3 regions of the Arthrobacter sp. V1I7 genome follow, and region 2 is predicted to be linked to each of the others. Evidence: riboswitches for the same ligand, from Rfam matches in the RefSeq annotation. Region 2 holds a riboswitch; each other region holds the start of a gene.

Evidence for each region. Region 2 has a riboswitch for S-adenosylmethionine ahead of QFZ69_RS14315 (bifunctional o-acetylhomoserine/o-acetylserine sulfhydrylase). Riboswitches for the same ligand answer to the same signal wherever they lie in the genome.
Region 1: linked by a shared signal. The riboswitch ahead of QFZ69_RS05600 (aminotransferase class V-fold PLP-dependent enzyme) and the one ahead of QFZ69_RS14315 (bifunctional o-acetylhomoserine/o-acetylserine sulfhydrylase) in region 2 are both predicted to bind S-adenosylmethionine.
Region 3: linked by a shared signal. The riboswitch ahead of QFZ69_RS00450 (DUF1737 domain-containing protein) and the one ahead of QFZ69_RS14315 (bifunctional o-acetylhomoserine/o-acetylserine sulfhydrylase) in region 2 are both predicted to bind S-adenosylmethionine.

Annotation. Positions count from the first base shown of each region.
Region 1 is NZ_JAUSYS010000001.1:1,182,582-1,187,210, forward strand. It holds gene QFZ69_RS05595 (class I SAM-dependent methyltransferase) at 1-567, opposite strand, end outside; partial or broken gene QFZ69_RS05600 (aminotransferase class V-fold PLP-dependent enzyme) at 644-2,087, opposite strand; SAM riboswitch class IV at 2,123-2,236, opposite strand; gene QFZ69_RS05605 (glutamyl-tRNA reductase) at 2,300-3,682, opposite strand; gene hisN (histidinol-phosphatase) at 3,871-4,629, opposite strand, start outside.
Region 2 is NZ_JAUSYS010000001.1:3,101,671-3,106,299, forward strand. It holds gene QFZ69_RS14310 (homoserine O-acetyltransferase) at 1-966, opposite strand, end outside; SAM riboswitch class IV at 977-1,092, opposite strand; gene QFZ69_RS14315 (bifunctional o-acetylhomoserine/o-acetylserine sulfhydrylase) at 1,206-2,522, opposite strand; SAM riboswitch class IV at 2,585-2,700, opposite strand; gene QFZ69_RS14320 (VOC family protein) at 2,905-3,543, shown strand; gene QFZ69_RS14325 (CPBP family intramembrane glutamic endopeptidase) at 3,629-4,420, opposite strand; gene QFZ69_RS14330 (histidine phosphatase family protein) at 4,509-4,629, shown strand, end outside.
Region 3 is NZ_JAUSYS010000001.1:105,936-110,564, forward strand. It holds gene QFZ69_RS00440 (O-succinylhomoserine sulfhydrylase) at 1-901, opposite strand, end outside; gene QFZ69_RS00445 (rhodanese-like domain-containing protein) at 902-1,321, opposite strand; gene QFZ69_RS00450 (DUF1737 domain-containing protein) at 1,318-1,566, opposite strand; SAM riboswitch class IV at 1,665-1,776, opposite strand; gene QFZ69_RS00455 (ATP-grasp domain-containing protein) at 2,730-3,677, shown strand; gene QFZ69_RS00460 (glycosyltransferase family 2 protein) at 3,846-4,629, shown strand, end outside.

The sequences.
Region 1 (4,629 bases), 1.9 Mb from region 2:
CTCGGGCCCCAGGGGCGGCTTGAAGTGGGGTTTGTGGACGTCGCCGGCGTGCATGATCCGGGAGAGCCGGTGAACCCACGGAACGGACGTGTCCAGCTGGTTCCAGACCAGCCCCAGGACGCCGTGCGGGCGGAGGATCCGGGCGGTCTCGGTGCTGGCGCGGAGCGGATCGCACCAGTGCCAGGCCTGCGCGACGGTCACCAGGTCGAAGGCTTCCGCGGCCAGCCCCGTGTCTTCGGCGGTGCCTTCGACGGCGGCCACGCCCGGCAGCGTCCGCCGGAGCTGCTCCAGCATGTCGGCGGAAGGGTCGACGGCGACAGTGTGCAGCCCGCGTTCGACCAGGAGGGCCGTGAACTTTCCCGTCCCGGCCCCGATGTCCGCTGCGTCGTTCGCGCCGGCGGGGATCAGCCAGTCTGCCGACTCGCCGGGATAGCCCGGCCGGGCGCGCTCGTAGTGCGCGCCGCCGTCCTGGAAACTCTGCCCGAGCTCCTGGCGTCGCTCGGAGTGCAGTTTAGGGCCACCGTGCAGTTTAGGGCCACTGTGCAGTCTCAGGCCACCGGGTGCCACGTGCGATCTCCTTCGGGCAAGGTCTGGTGGGTACCTTTCGAATGTACCGCATGCGGACCAGCCCGCGTTTCCTGCCTTAGTCCACCTCGGCGCACGGCGCGGCGCCGGCCGTACCCGGGGTGTTCGGTGCCCAGTGCGGGTAGCTGCGGTTGTCATTCGACGGAACCCAGCGGCCCGCGTCGACGACGTAGTCCCAGCCGAGGCCGGTCTGCCGCAGCTCCTGGATTCCGGCCAGGAGCCGCTGCGCGTCCTCGAGCCGCGAGCCGACGCCGAAGCTGGCCCGCAGCGATCCGGAGGGCAGGCCCAGCCGCTTGAGCAGCGGGTGGGCGCAGAACCGGCCGTCGCGCAGGCCGATGCCGTGTTCGGCGGACAGGTACGCGGCCACCAGTCCGGCGTCGTAGCCTTCCACCGAAAAGTTGACGACGCCGATCGTGCCGGCGCCCTGGCCGCGGTCTTCAGCGTCGGTGTCCGCGAAGATCTGGTGCACCGTCACGCCGTCGATCCGTCGAAGGCCCTCGACGAGGAAGGAACGGATTGCGTTCTCGTGGGCGTGCCACTGTGTCTGGTCCAGGGCCGCGATGACCTGGGTGGCCTTGGCCAGGGCGGCGGCGCCGAGGACGTTGGGCGAACCGCCCTCGTGCCGCGCCGGGCCGGTGGTCCAGCTGACGGTGTCGAGCCGGGCGTCGCTGACCGCGCCGCCGCCGGCCAGGTGCGGGGTGCCGGCGTCCAGCCAGTCGGGGCGGCCCACCAGCACGCCGGCACCGAACGGCGCGTAGAGCTTGTGGCCGGAAAAGGCGAGGTAGTCGACGTCGTCGGCGGCGATGTCGATGCGCCGGTGCGGGGGCCAGCTGGGCGGCGTCCACGACGATCCGGGCGCCGTACTCGTGGGCCAGGGCGGCCAGGGCGCGGACCGGCAGGATCTCTCCGGTGACGTTGGAGGCGCCGGTGACGGCGAGCAGGCTGACGCCGCCGTCCGCGAGCTGCCCGCGCAGCTTTTCGAGGGTCTCCGCAATCGTGGGGGCGGCCACGACGCTGCGGTGCGGCACCGTCTGCCATGGCAGCAGGTTGGCGTGGTGTTCGATATCGAGGTAGAGGACCTCGCCGGTGTGCCGGCCGTTTTCGACCGGCAGGCAGCCGGCCAGCAGGTTCAGCGAGTCGGTGGTGTTGCGGGTGAAGATCACGGAGTCGTCGGCACGTCCGCTGACAAACTCACGGACGATGTTGCGGGCGTTCTCGTAGACCGACGTGCTGATCTGCGAGGCGTAGCCGGCGCCGCGGTGGACGCTGGCGTAGTACGGCAGGATCTCGTTCAGGTAGGCCGACACGACGGACAGGGCGGGGGCGGAGGCTCCGTAGTCCAGGTTGGCGTAGCGGACGTGGCCGCCCTGGATCAGCGGCGCCTGGATCTCCGCCCCGGTGACCGCGGCGAGCGGCTGGCCGGCAACGGCGAAGCGGTCGCTGAGTGCCGCCTCCGTCGCGGAGCCGAAACCGGGGGTGGCGGGAAAAGTTGCAGTAGTCATGGGACCTCGCTCGAAAAAGGATCCCGTGCACCGGTGATCCGCGCTTGCCGGGTCCGTTCCGGACCGGCCAGGTCGTCACCCGGGGCACCCCACCGCGAATGGAGGGTTGCCGGCCAGCAAACCGGGGTTTAGCGCTGGCACTCGTGACCTGCTTCGAGCGTAGGACATCCCTGCCGCCGGAGAAAAGGCGGGCAGGAATGTGAAGCGTTTTGTTACGCCCTTTGCATCCCGGGCGGCACCTGGGCCGGTTGCGCAGCGCCGGCTACGGCGACGGGCCTCATCGGGCTGCCGAGCTGAACCGTGAGGCCGAACAAGGCGTCCAAGGCTGCGGCGTATTCGTCCTGACGGCCCTCGGTGGCCAGTTCCCGGGCGCGGACCGCGGGGAGATAGAGCAGACGCCGGACCAGGCGCCGCAGGGCAAAATTCACCTCGTCCGCTGAGGCGCCGCAGCCGTGTTGTTTGCTGACGCGCTCCATTTCGAGGTCGAGGACCCGGTGGATGTGCCGGCGCAGCGCGACGACGGCGGCGTCGACGACCCGGCTCGCCTCCTGTTCCTCGAAGCGCAGCGCGGCCTGCCGGACCAAAGCGCGGGCGAGGCGAAGCACCTCGGCGTCCGCCGGGGGAGCCGCATGCTGTACCGATTCCAGCGTAATGAGTTCAATGCCTGGCAGCTCCGCCACCCGCGGATCGAAATCATGACTGGGGGCGAGATCGATGATGGTGAGCGGACGGGCCGTGTCCGCCCTCCAACGCAGCAGCGAGGCGGAATCGATGCGCGTCCCTGTGCCGCTGCAGCCGATGACGAGGTCCGCACGGGCCACGGCCGATGGCAGCTGCAGGGCCGAAAGGGCGGTCCCTCCCCGGGCAGCGACAAAGGCATCCGCGCGGCCGGATTGGGAAAAAACGGAGATGGCGGAACACTGCCGGCCCCTGAGAATCTCCGCGATACAGGCGGCGTAGGCTCCGGTCCCGAAGAGGACCACGGACACATCGGCCGGGCCCGGCTGACCGGATCCGGCGGCAAGGTCCAGGGCCACGGACGCTATGGACCTGCTGGCACTGCGGAGCGAAGTCTGGGCCCCCACGTCCTTGGCCGTGCGGGAGGCCGCCTGGAACAGCCGGCCCAGACGCCCGCTGACGGTACCCGCAGCCTGGGCATCGGCGAAGGACCGCCGGACCTGGCCGGCGACTTCGCGCTCACCCACGACAACCGAATCCAGGCCGGCTGCAACGGCGAAGAGATGCTCCGTGGCCGACGGACCCTGGACGTGCTCGAAGAGGGAGTCGAGCCGGGAACCGGGCAGGCCGGTGCAGAAGGAGAGAGTGACCAGCACTTCGGCGCGGGCGGTGTCCGCATATGCCGACGACGGGACCTCGCAGTAGATTTCGAAACGGTTGCAGGTGGACAGGACCACGGACCCGGAAATGGCGGCGCTGCTGGCCAGGAGGTGCGGAGCGAGCTCGGCGGAAGCGGCGTGCAGCCGGGCCGCGGATTCGATGTCCAGGTCACGGTACTTCGCGACGAGCACCAGCAGAGCGGGGCAGTCCGCGGAGTTCCGGAGTTCGGGATCCACGGGTAGAAACGTTTCAGGCACGGTTGCTCTCCTCCCAACAGATGCCCCCACTATCTGCAGTCCGGCGGTGAGTCCGCCGCCGTGGACAGCGTCATACAGGAGGCTTGGGGATTCCTTGAGGAGCCGGGCCAGCCGGGGAGCCCGGCCAGGAAAACAACGACGGCGGCTGCCCCGCCCTGGGAGCATCCGCCGTCGGCCGGGGGTTCGGCTTACAGCAGGTCGTCGAGGCCCGGGTTGAGCCGCTTGAGGACCTCCGAGTGCAGGATGGAGTTGGTCGCCAGGGCGTTGCCGCCGAAGGGCCCGTCCTCGCCCTCGAGGGAGGTGAAGCGGCCGCCGGCTTCCGTGACGATCGGGACCAGGGCTGCCATGTCGTACAGGTTCAGTTCCGGCTCGCAGGCGATGTCGACGGCGCCCTCCGCCACCAGGCAGTAGGACCAGAAGTCGCCGTAGGCGCGCGTGCGCCAGACTTCCTCGGTCAGGCCGATGAACTCGTCGAGGTTCCCGCGTTCCTTCCAGCCGCCCAGGCTCGAGTAGGACAGCGAGGCGTCCGAGAGCTCGGAGATGTTGGAGACTTTCAGCCGGGTCGCGGAAGCGAGCGAACGCCCGGTGTAGGCGCCCGCACCCTTGGCCGCCCACCAGCGCTTGCCCAGCGCCGGGGCGCTGACGACGCCGACGACCGGCTCGCCCTCGTCCACGAGGGCGATCAGGGTGGCCCAGACCGGGACACCCCGGACGAAGTTCTTGGTCCCGTCGATCGGGTCGATGATCCAGCGCCGGGAGCCGTGGCCGGAGCTGCCGAATTCCTCGCCGAGGACGGCATCGCGCGGCCGGGAGCGGGACAGCTGGCCGCGGATGGCTTCCTCGGCGGACTTGTCGGCATCGGTGACCGGGGTCAGGTCGGGCTTCGTTTCAATCCGAAGGTCGAGCGCCTTGAAGCGGCTCATGGTCTGGGAATCTACGGAATCTGC
Region 2 (4,629 bases):
TGCCCCGCGGCCGCGGCTGACGTCGTGGCTCATGAGGGCCTCGGTGATGGCGATATAGCTGTTCGCGTCGAATCGCCGGACGAGTTTGTTGCCCTGGTGGTCGAGGTAGCTTTCCACCTGGTAACGGCCCCGGCCGGACAGCGACCCGGCCTGCAACGGGGCCTCTGATTCCTGGGCATTCCGGCCGAAGCGTCCGTCCAGCTCGGCCGCGGAGCGGTAGGTGATGTGCGCGATGCGCCGTGCCAGGGCAAGGCCCGCCTCGGGTCCCGGGCCGCCGTAGTAGTCCCCGCCGTTGAAGCCGGGATCCTGGCGGATGGCGAGCGTCTGGGCCTGGGCGAAAGCGATCTGTTCGGCGGTGCTGCTGGCTCCGATGGAAATCACGGCGCAGCGCCGGACCCGCTCCGGGAAGGTCACGGCCCACTCCAGGGCGCGGGCCCCGCCGAGGGATCCGCCCAGGACCGCGTACCAGCTCCGGATGCCGAGGGCGTCCGCCAGCCGGGCTTCGGCTGCCGTGGTGTCGCGCAGGGTCACCAGCGGGAACCGGGAGCCCCAGGGTTTTCCGTCCGGAGCGGTCGTGGAGGGCCCGGTGGAGCCGTAGCAGCCGCCCAGGATGTTGATGGAGACCACGAAGTACCGGTCGGTGTCCACTGGGGCTCCGGGGCCGGCGAGCTGTTCCCACCAGCCGGGCTCCTCGCTGGCACCGCGGGTGACGTGGGTGTCGCCGGTGAGCGCATGCTCGATCAGCACCGCGTTGGAGCGGTCCGCGTTGAGGGTTCCCCAGGTTTCATAGGCGAGGGTGACATCGGGCAGCCGGGAGCCGGACTCGAGCTCAAGGTCACCGATCCGGAGATATTGCACCGTCCCGTCAGGAACGGTGCCAGGACCTGCCACCGCTGCTGGGCGGCTGGCCGGCGTGTCGGCGGTGATGCTTATGGGTGCACCCGTGCGGGTGGCGGCAATCGTCATGTGGGACCTCACTTCGCGCTTGCCCGCCGTCGGCAGACCGGCAGGCCAGGTCTTCACCCGGGGCACCCCGCCGCAAAAGGAGGGTTGCCGGCCAGCAAGCCGGGGCTGTCACTGGCACTCATGACCTGCCTCGAGTTTACGAAACGTTGCGCCGTTGTGGCGAAGATTGTGACGGCTATGTGACTCCCGGCCTGGTTCCGGTGCCCCAGCGCGCGGCCGCGGCACCGGAAACCGGCGAATCAGCCGGCCTTGGCCGCGCGGAAGCCGGCGTCGAGGTCGGCGAGGATGTCGTCAATGTGCTCCAGTCCCACGGAAAGCCGGACCAGGCCCGGATGGACGCCTGCGATGGTCTGCTGTTCGGGCGAGAGCTGGCTGTGGGTGGTGGAGGCCGGGTGGATGACCAGCGAACGCACGTCGCCGATGTTCGCCACGTGGGAGTGCAGCTCAAGGGCATCGACGAAGCGCTGGCCGGCCTCCGCTCCCCCGGCGAGAATGAACGAGACCACGGCTCCGGTGCCTTTAGGCCCATACTTGCGGCCGCGCTCATACCAGGGGCTGGATGGCAGCCCGGCGTAGGCAACCGATTCGACGTCGGCCCGGGCTTCGAGCCATTCGGCGACCCTGGTGGCGTTGGCAACGTGGCGCTCGACGCGCAGGCTCAGGGTCTCGATGCCCTGGGCGATGAGGAAGGCGTTGAACGGCGAGACGGCGGAGCCCAGGTCGCGCAGCAGCTGGACGCGCGCCTTGAGGATGTAGGAGAGGTTTGCGCCGAGCGCGCCGTCCTTGCCGAGGTCCCGCGCGTAGACGATGCCGTTGTAGGTCGGGTCGGGGGTGTTGAAGCCCGGGAACCGCTCCGGCTCGGCGCCGAAGTCGAAGTTGCCGGAGTCGACAATGACGCCAGCGATCGCGGCGCCGTGGCCGCCGAGGTACTTGGTGGCGGAGTGCACCACGATGTCCGCACCCCACTCGATCGGGCGGATCAGGTAGGGCGTGGAGAGGGTGTTGTCCACGATCAGCGGCACGCCGGCGTCGTGGGCCACGGCGGAAATTCCCTCAATGTCGAGGACGTCCTGGCGCGGGTTGGAGACCACCTCGCCGAAGAACAGTTTCGTGTTGGGCCGGACCGCACCGCGCCACTGCTCCAGATTGTCCGGATCCTCCACGAACGTCACGGAGATCCCGAATTTCTTCAGCGTATGGGCCAGCAGGTTGTAAGTTCCGCCGTACAGGCTGGGGCTGGCGACGACATGGTCACCGGCTTCCGCGATGTTGAGGATCGCGAAGGTCTCGGCGGCCTGGCCGGAGCTGAGCAGCAGCGCCCCGAGTCCGCCCTCCAGGCTCGCCACCCGCTGCTCCACGGCATCCTGGGTGGGATTGCCGATCCGGGTGTAGATCGGCGCAAGTTCGGCGAGCGCGAAGCGATTGGCTGCGCTTTCGGCGCTGGGAAACACGAACGACGTCGTCTGGTAGATGGGCAGGGAACGGGCGCCGGTGGCACTGTCCGGCTGCTGGCCGGCGTGGATCTGGCGGGTTTCAAAGGACCAGGCGTTGGACATCGGGATACTCCTCAGGACCGGGCACAGGCCGCCCCGGAGACCGTCGGCCCGGGTCGGTGCAGGCGCCGCGCTTGCCGGCCGGCGGGTGCCGGACGGCCAGGTCTTCACCCGGGGCACCCCACCGCGAAACGAGGGTTGCCGGCCAGCGAGCCGGGGCTGTCCGCTGGCACTCATGACCTGGCTTCAGTGTAGGAACGGCTTGCGGGCCCTGGATAGCTTTGTGACGAAGATGAAGTCTGCGCTCCGGTCCTGGTCCGGTCTTCGTCCGGCCGCCATGATTGGCCGCACGCAGCCAGGCAGTCCGACACCGTCAAAACGGCATCCCACCTCACTTAGGGTCACCTAAGCTGAGAGCCCCATCACAAAGTGCCAAGATGAGGGCATGCGCATGGATCACGTCTCTTACGCCTGTGAACGAGATGGCTTGGCAGCCACCACCGAACGTATTGCAACTGCCCTCGGCGTCGACGCCGTGAAGGGCGGAGTACACCCCCGCTTCGGGACCCGCAACATGATCATCCCCCTCGCGGGACACAAATACCTCGAAGTCGTCGAGGTCCTGAACCACCCCGCCTCGGACAAGGCTCCGTTCGGCCAGGCCGTACGCGCCCGCTCCGAATCTGGCGGCGGCTGGATGGGCTGGTGCGTCGAGGTTGACGACCTGGCACCGTTCGAGGACCGGCTCGGCCGCGCCGCCGTCAACGGCAACCGGAAGTTCCCCGACGGCCGCGAGCTTGTCTGGAAGCAGATCGGCATCCTGGGGCTCATCGCCGATCCCCAGGTTCCCTACATGCTCAAGTGGGAGGGCGATCCGGAACTGCACCCGTCCAACGCCTACCCGAGCGACGTCAAGATGACTGCGCTGACCATCGCCGGCTCGGCGGACCGCGTCACGGAGTGGCTGGGCGAACCGGTGGAGAAGCCGCTGGAAGATGTCGCCGTCAACTGGCTGGCCCCGCACGGCACGCCCGGCATCCTGTCCGTCACCTTCGAGACGTCTGCCGGAGCCGTCACCATCTGAGGCCCTTCACGGCCCTGACACTTCGGCCGCCATCAGCGGGTGCCAATGACGTCACCCACCGATGGCGGCCGAATTCTTTTAAGGCTCAGCCCAGGCCGATGGCCTTGCCGAAGAGGCTGAAGCCGACGAACGCCACGATGTCCAGCAGCGCATGGGCAATGACGAGCGGCATCACCCGGCGGGTCCGGGTGTAGACCAGGGCGAAAACCACGCCCATCACCGCGTTGCCGATGAACGGGCCGAAGCCTTGGTAGAGGTGGTAGCTGCCGCGGAGCATGGCGCTCGCGAAGATGGCCAGGGGCATGCTCCAGCCGAACTTGCCCAGCCGGTCCAGCAGGTAGCCCACCACGATGACTTCCTCCACAATCCCGTGCCGCACCGCGGAAAGGATCAGCACCGGCACCGTCCACCAATAGGCGTCCAATGCGCTCGGGATGATCGTCGTCGTGATCCCCAGCGCCCGGCCCGCAGCGTAAAGGCCCAGCGAGGGGATTCCGATCAGCGCCGCCAGGCCCAGTCCCTGCAGCAGGTCCTTTCCGGGCCTGGCAAAGTCGAAGCCCAGCTTACGGAAGGCTGTGCCGCCGGACCCGCTGTTTCCGGACAGGCCGCCGCTTCCGGGCAGGCGGTGCTCGGTGAGGAAGTAGATCACGAGGACCACCGGCACCAGCGCAAAGACGATGTCCAGCAGCTGGTAGGTCAGGTCGAAGTACTCGCGGCTGCTTTGCGGGCGGTTCAGCGTGGAGGTCCCCTCCGCCAGCGGCGCCCTGGTCATCTTGTCCAGCAGCTGCACCACGGAGTACACGGCCGACTGCCCCAGCGACAGACCCAGGACAATCCAGACTTCGATCCGAAGCCGGCGGCGTGAAGGAACCAACATGTTCCTATCTTGCCTGCAGTTGCTGGCAGTTGCTTGCTTCCGGGCTCTTCCCCGGCCGGCGCCCCAGGCGGACTTATGCTTGGGAGCTATGAGTGCGCCCGGCAAAATCATTATGATCCGGCACGGCCAGTCCGCCGCCAACGCCGACACCTCGATCTACAACCGGGTGCCGGATTACCGGATTCCGCTGACCGAGCTGGGCCTCGGGC
Region 3 (4,629 bases), 3.0 Mb from region 2:
CGTACTGCGGGTGGGACGGCAGCAGCGGGTACTTCACCCAGTTGACCGCGGGCTGCTCCTCGAGCCATTCAGCCAGCCGCAGGGCCGATGCCGAGGAGTGCTTCACCCTCAGGGCCATGGTCTCCAGGCCCTTCGTGAGCACCCAGGCGTTGAACGCCGAAAGCGCGGGGCCGGTGTGGCGCATGAGTTGCTTCACCGGACCGTCAATGAATTCCTTGGTGCCCAGGATCGCGCCGCCGAGTACCCGGCCCTGGCCATCGATGTGCTTCGTGCCGGAGTAGACGACCACGTCGGCGCCGAGATCGCCGCAGCGCTGCAACAGCGGGGTGGCAAAGACGTTGTCGACGACGACCGTCGCGCCCGCGGCGTGCGCCAGGCCGCTCACGGCCGCGATGTCCACGATCTCCTGCATCGGGTTCGACGGCGACTCGAAGAAGACCGCCGTCGTGGGCTCCGACAACGCCGAACGCCACTGCTCCAGATCCGGTCCGTCCACGAATACCGTCTCCACGCCCCAGCGCGGCAGGATCTCATTGAGGATCACAAAGCAGGAACCGAACAGCGAGCGGGCGGCGACCACGCGGTCGCCGGCGCCGAGCAACGCGCCGAGCGCGGTGAACACCGCGGACATGCCCGACGCGGTCGCAAAGCACGCCTCGGTGCCTTCAAGCAGCCGGAGCCGTTCCTGGAAGGTCGCGACCGACGGGTTGCCGTACCGGGAGTAGACGAACCGCTCGTCCTCGCCGGTGAAGGCCCGCTCCGCGGCGGCGGCGGATTCGTAGACGAAGCCGGAGTTGAGGAAGATCGGCTCGGTGGTTTCCTGGAAGCCGGTACGGTCGAGCCCGCCGCGGACAGCCTGGGTTTCGGCGCTCCAGGCGGCGGCGTCGGGATTGAAAGTCATTTAGATCTTTCCGGGGTTGATGGGCAGCCCGCGGTTCTTCCAGCCGTTGACGTTTCGTTCGCCGTATTGGTCCGGCGCGCCTTCGAAGCCCTCAAGGACGTTGTAGGAGACGAAGCCGGCCTCTGTGGCGGCGTTCGCGGCGGCGATGGAGCGGGCGCCGGAACGGCACAGGAAGACGAGTTCGGTCCCGGCGGCATCCGGGGCTTGCTGCTTCAACTGCTCAATGAAGTGCGAATTGGGGACGCCGCCGGCCAGGTTCCACTGGATGAACAACGGATCAGTCCGCTTTTCGTTCGCGGACGCGGTTTCCGGGATGCCGATGCGGGCCCATTCGGACTCGGTGCGGACGTCGACCAGGATGGCGCCTGCTTCGAGCTTGGCCCACGCATCCCGGGGGCTGAGGTCTCCGGCGTAGCTCATGCGTGGCCCCCGATAACATCTTCGAAGCCATACGCTTCGCCGTCCAGGTCCTCCACCGCATCGGCGACGGCGGCGTCCGCACTGGCAATCGCGGCCGGCAGCACCACGGCCTGGGCCACGATGACGGTGCTGCCGTTGAACGTTGCGGACGGGCTGCCGTGCAGCACGTAGCCGTCGGCCAGTGCGGTGGAAACGCGCTCGCAGAAGGAGCGGTCGTCGGGGCCGGTGTAGAGGCGGTAGGCCAGCTTTTCCTCGGCGGCAGAGCCGGGGACAGCGGGGGACGGGGCGGTTGCTGTCCTCGGAACAGCGGGGGCGGACGCGTCGGGCACGACGGGACTCCTTCTTTTCACGCTTGCAGCTCGAATGGTCGATATGCCGAGTATTCACCTGAGGCACCCCGCCGCGAAGAGGGTTGCCGACCGGCCAGTCAGGGCTTGACGCCGGTTCTCATTACTCTGCAAAAACGTAACACCTGCGGCCCGCTGGCGCACCGCCGTCGCCGTCATGTTCCGTAACCGGCGCCTGCCTCCCCGGAGCGGACGTCAGCCTGCGGGCGCACTCCGGTGTCCGGTAAGGGTCGTTCAACCATGACCGGTGGACATGCCCTCCCGCGACGTCCCGCTGAGTGGTGGACATGCACTCCCCGAGGCGGCAGCAATGGACATAGAGCCGTTATGCCCATCCCTGCGTGCCAGCGTGGGACATGCCCTCCCGTGACGTCCCGCTGAGTGGACATGCCCTCCCGCGGGCACCAGCGATGGACATAGAGCCACCATGTCCATCCCTGCGTGCGGCCGTGGGGCATGCTCTCCCGTGGCCGGTGGACATGCCCTGCCGTGACGTCCCGCTGACCGGTGGAGATGCCCTCCCGTGACGTCCCGTTGAGTGGACATGCCCTCCCGGTGGCACAAGCGATGGACATAGAGCCACCATGTCCATCCCTGCCTCCGACCGGTGGACATGCTCTCCCCGTGACGTCCCGCTGAGTGGTGGACATGCCCTCCCGGGGGCACCAGCGATGGACATAGGGCCACTATGCTCATCCCTGCGCGCCAGCCTGGGACATGCTCTCCAGCCGAACGTGCCAGCGTGGGACATGCTCCCCGGTCGAGCGGGACCAGCGTGGGACATGCCCATGGTTCGCGGCCCATGCTCGCCCCGGGTGCGGGCCATCTGGGTAGCCGGAAGCCCAGTCCACGTATCGCGGGTCCGCCCGGGCTATGCGCCGGAGCCAGTTTCGAGTATCGGCTACTCGGGCCTTGTGATAGGCCGCTCGCTTTTACTGGTAGGCGAGGCTGCCACGCTTCCGGCGGCCTCAAGGTGCAAACCGCCGCTGCTTGAAGGCGTGTCGCGCAGGGTCATGCCACACCCTGGGCGCCGTCTCAGAATTGAATTGAATGGAGAAACCGTGAAACCCCGTATCCTGATCACCGGTGCCGGCGCCCCTGCCGGGCGCGCGCTAGCGGCGCAGTTGAAGTCCAGAGACATTCCCTTCCTCGGAGCCGACGTCCGCGAACTGCCGGTAGGGGCGGGCTTCACTGCGGTCCGGGTTCCCCCCGCCACCGATCCGGAAATGGTACCGGCGCTACGGCGCCTCGTCGCCCGGGAGAGCATCAATCTCGTCATTCCGGCGGCCAGCGAGGAGCTGACCCACCTCTCGGCCGCCCGCGCCGGTTTCGGACGGGACGTCCGCGTCATTATCGGGGACCCGGGACCCGTGGCACTGGCCAACGACAGGCTCTTCACCGCCTGGCAGCTCCGCACGGCCGGAGTCCCGGTCCCGCGCTGCGGCGTTCCCGGGGATTTCGCCGGCGCGGATGACGCCATGGCGGCGCTGGACGGCCCCGTAGTCGTCAGGCCAAGAGTCTGCCGCGGCGAAGGTTCCGTGATGTTCATCGACGGCAGCCAACATGTCGACTGGGCAGCGCTGCCCGACGGGCAGATCGTGCAGGAATACATTCCCGGGACGGAATACCTTCCCTTGGTCTTTGGAACCCCCGCGGACAACGGAACGGCTCCCTTCGTGATCGTGGCAGAAAGGACAACCTCGGCAGACGGAAACCCGGGCAGGGCGGACGGATGCGTCCGCCGGGCCGTGGCCGGCGAGGATATGGACGTCGGCAACCTTGCGATGGCCGCCGTCCGTTCATTGGGACTGACGGGCCCTGTCGAGCTCGCGGTCCGGCGCCGGGACGACGGGACGCCGGTGGTACTGGACGTGAACGCCCGCTTCGGGGCCAGCAGCGAGTCGGCACCGGAACTGCTTGATGCAGTCCTGGCCTCCTTCAACCTTCCCTCTTTCAACCCCGCCTCGTTCCGGCAGGGAATCGGAGCGTACGCCTATGCCGTGGTTTGACGCAGCAGACCCGGGTATCCAACTTTTCCTGCTGCTCATCCCGGGCCTGCCGATCGCCGTATTTGGACTCGTCCAGCTGCTCGCGCTGCCGTTGGCGGTGGGGTTCGAGCTCCCTGCCGCCAGCGCCGGCGCCAGGGAGTGCCCACGTTGTGGGATGAATGGCCCAGCGTGTCGATCATTGTTCCGGCCCGCAATGCGGCCAGCGTCATCGACAACTGCGTCCGGTCTATCACGCGGACCCGTTACGCCCGGTATGAGGTCGTCCTCGTTGACGAGGGCTCCACGGACAACACCGCGGAATTGATGGCCTCCTTCGCCGTGGCGGATCCTCGGATCAAGGTCCTGCGGCACTCCCATGGAGGACGGGCAGCAGCCCGGAATCTGGGCGCCCGGCATGCGGCGGGCGACGTACTGATGTTTGTCGACGCGGACGCGATCTTCTGCCGGTGCACCGTCGACCGCATGCTTCAAGGCTTTGAGGACCGGCGCACCGGGGCCGTCTACGGGGATGACTGGCCGGCCCGCTGGAACCGGGGTCGGGGCGGGCTGCTGGCCGCGCTCAGTCATCTTGGTACCGGAATGACCCGACGGGTCTTGGCCGCAGGCGGGGGCCTCCCGTTCCTTCCCGGCGGCATCGAAGCGTTCCCGAGCAAAGTGCTGGCCGAGATCGGGCCCTTCCGGGAGGGCGCGGCAGACGCGGAGTTGGAGCTTGCCTGGCGCGTATGCAAGGCCGGCTACCGTGTCGGCTTCGCGCCGCGGGTCCGGATCCAGGCCGCGTCTTCGTCGACTCTGCGGGAACTCTGGCGGCTGCGCTCCCGCCGGACGCGGGGCCTGTTACACACAGTGGCGGCCCACACCGGCACGCCCTGGCCGGGATTCTTGCTGCGCCACCGGTGGCTCGTGCCGCTCGTCCCGGTTTACTCCCTGTTCACGGCCGTGTTCATGCTGGCCG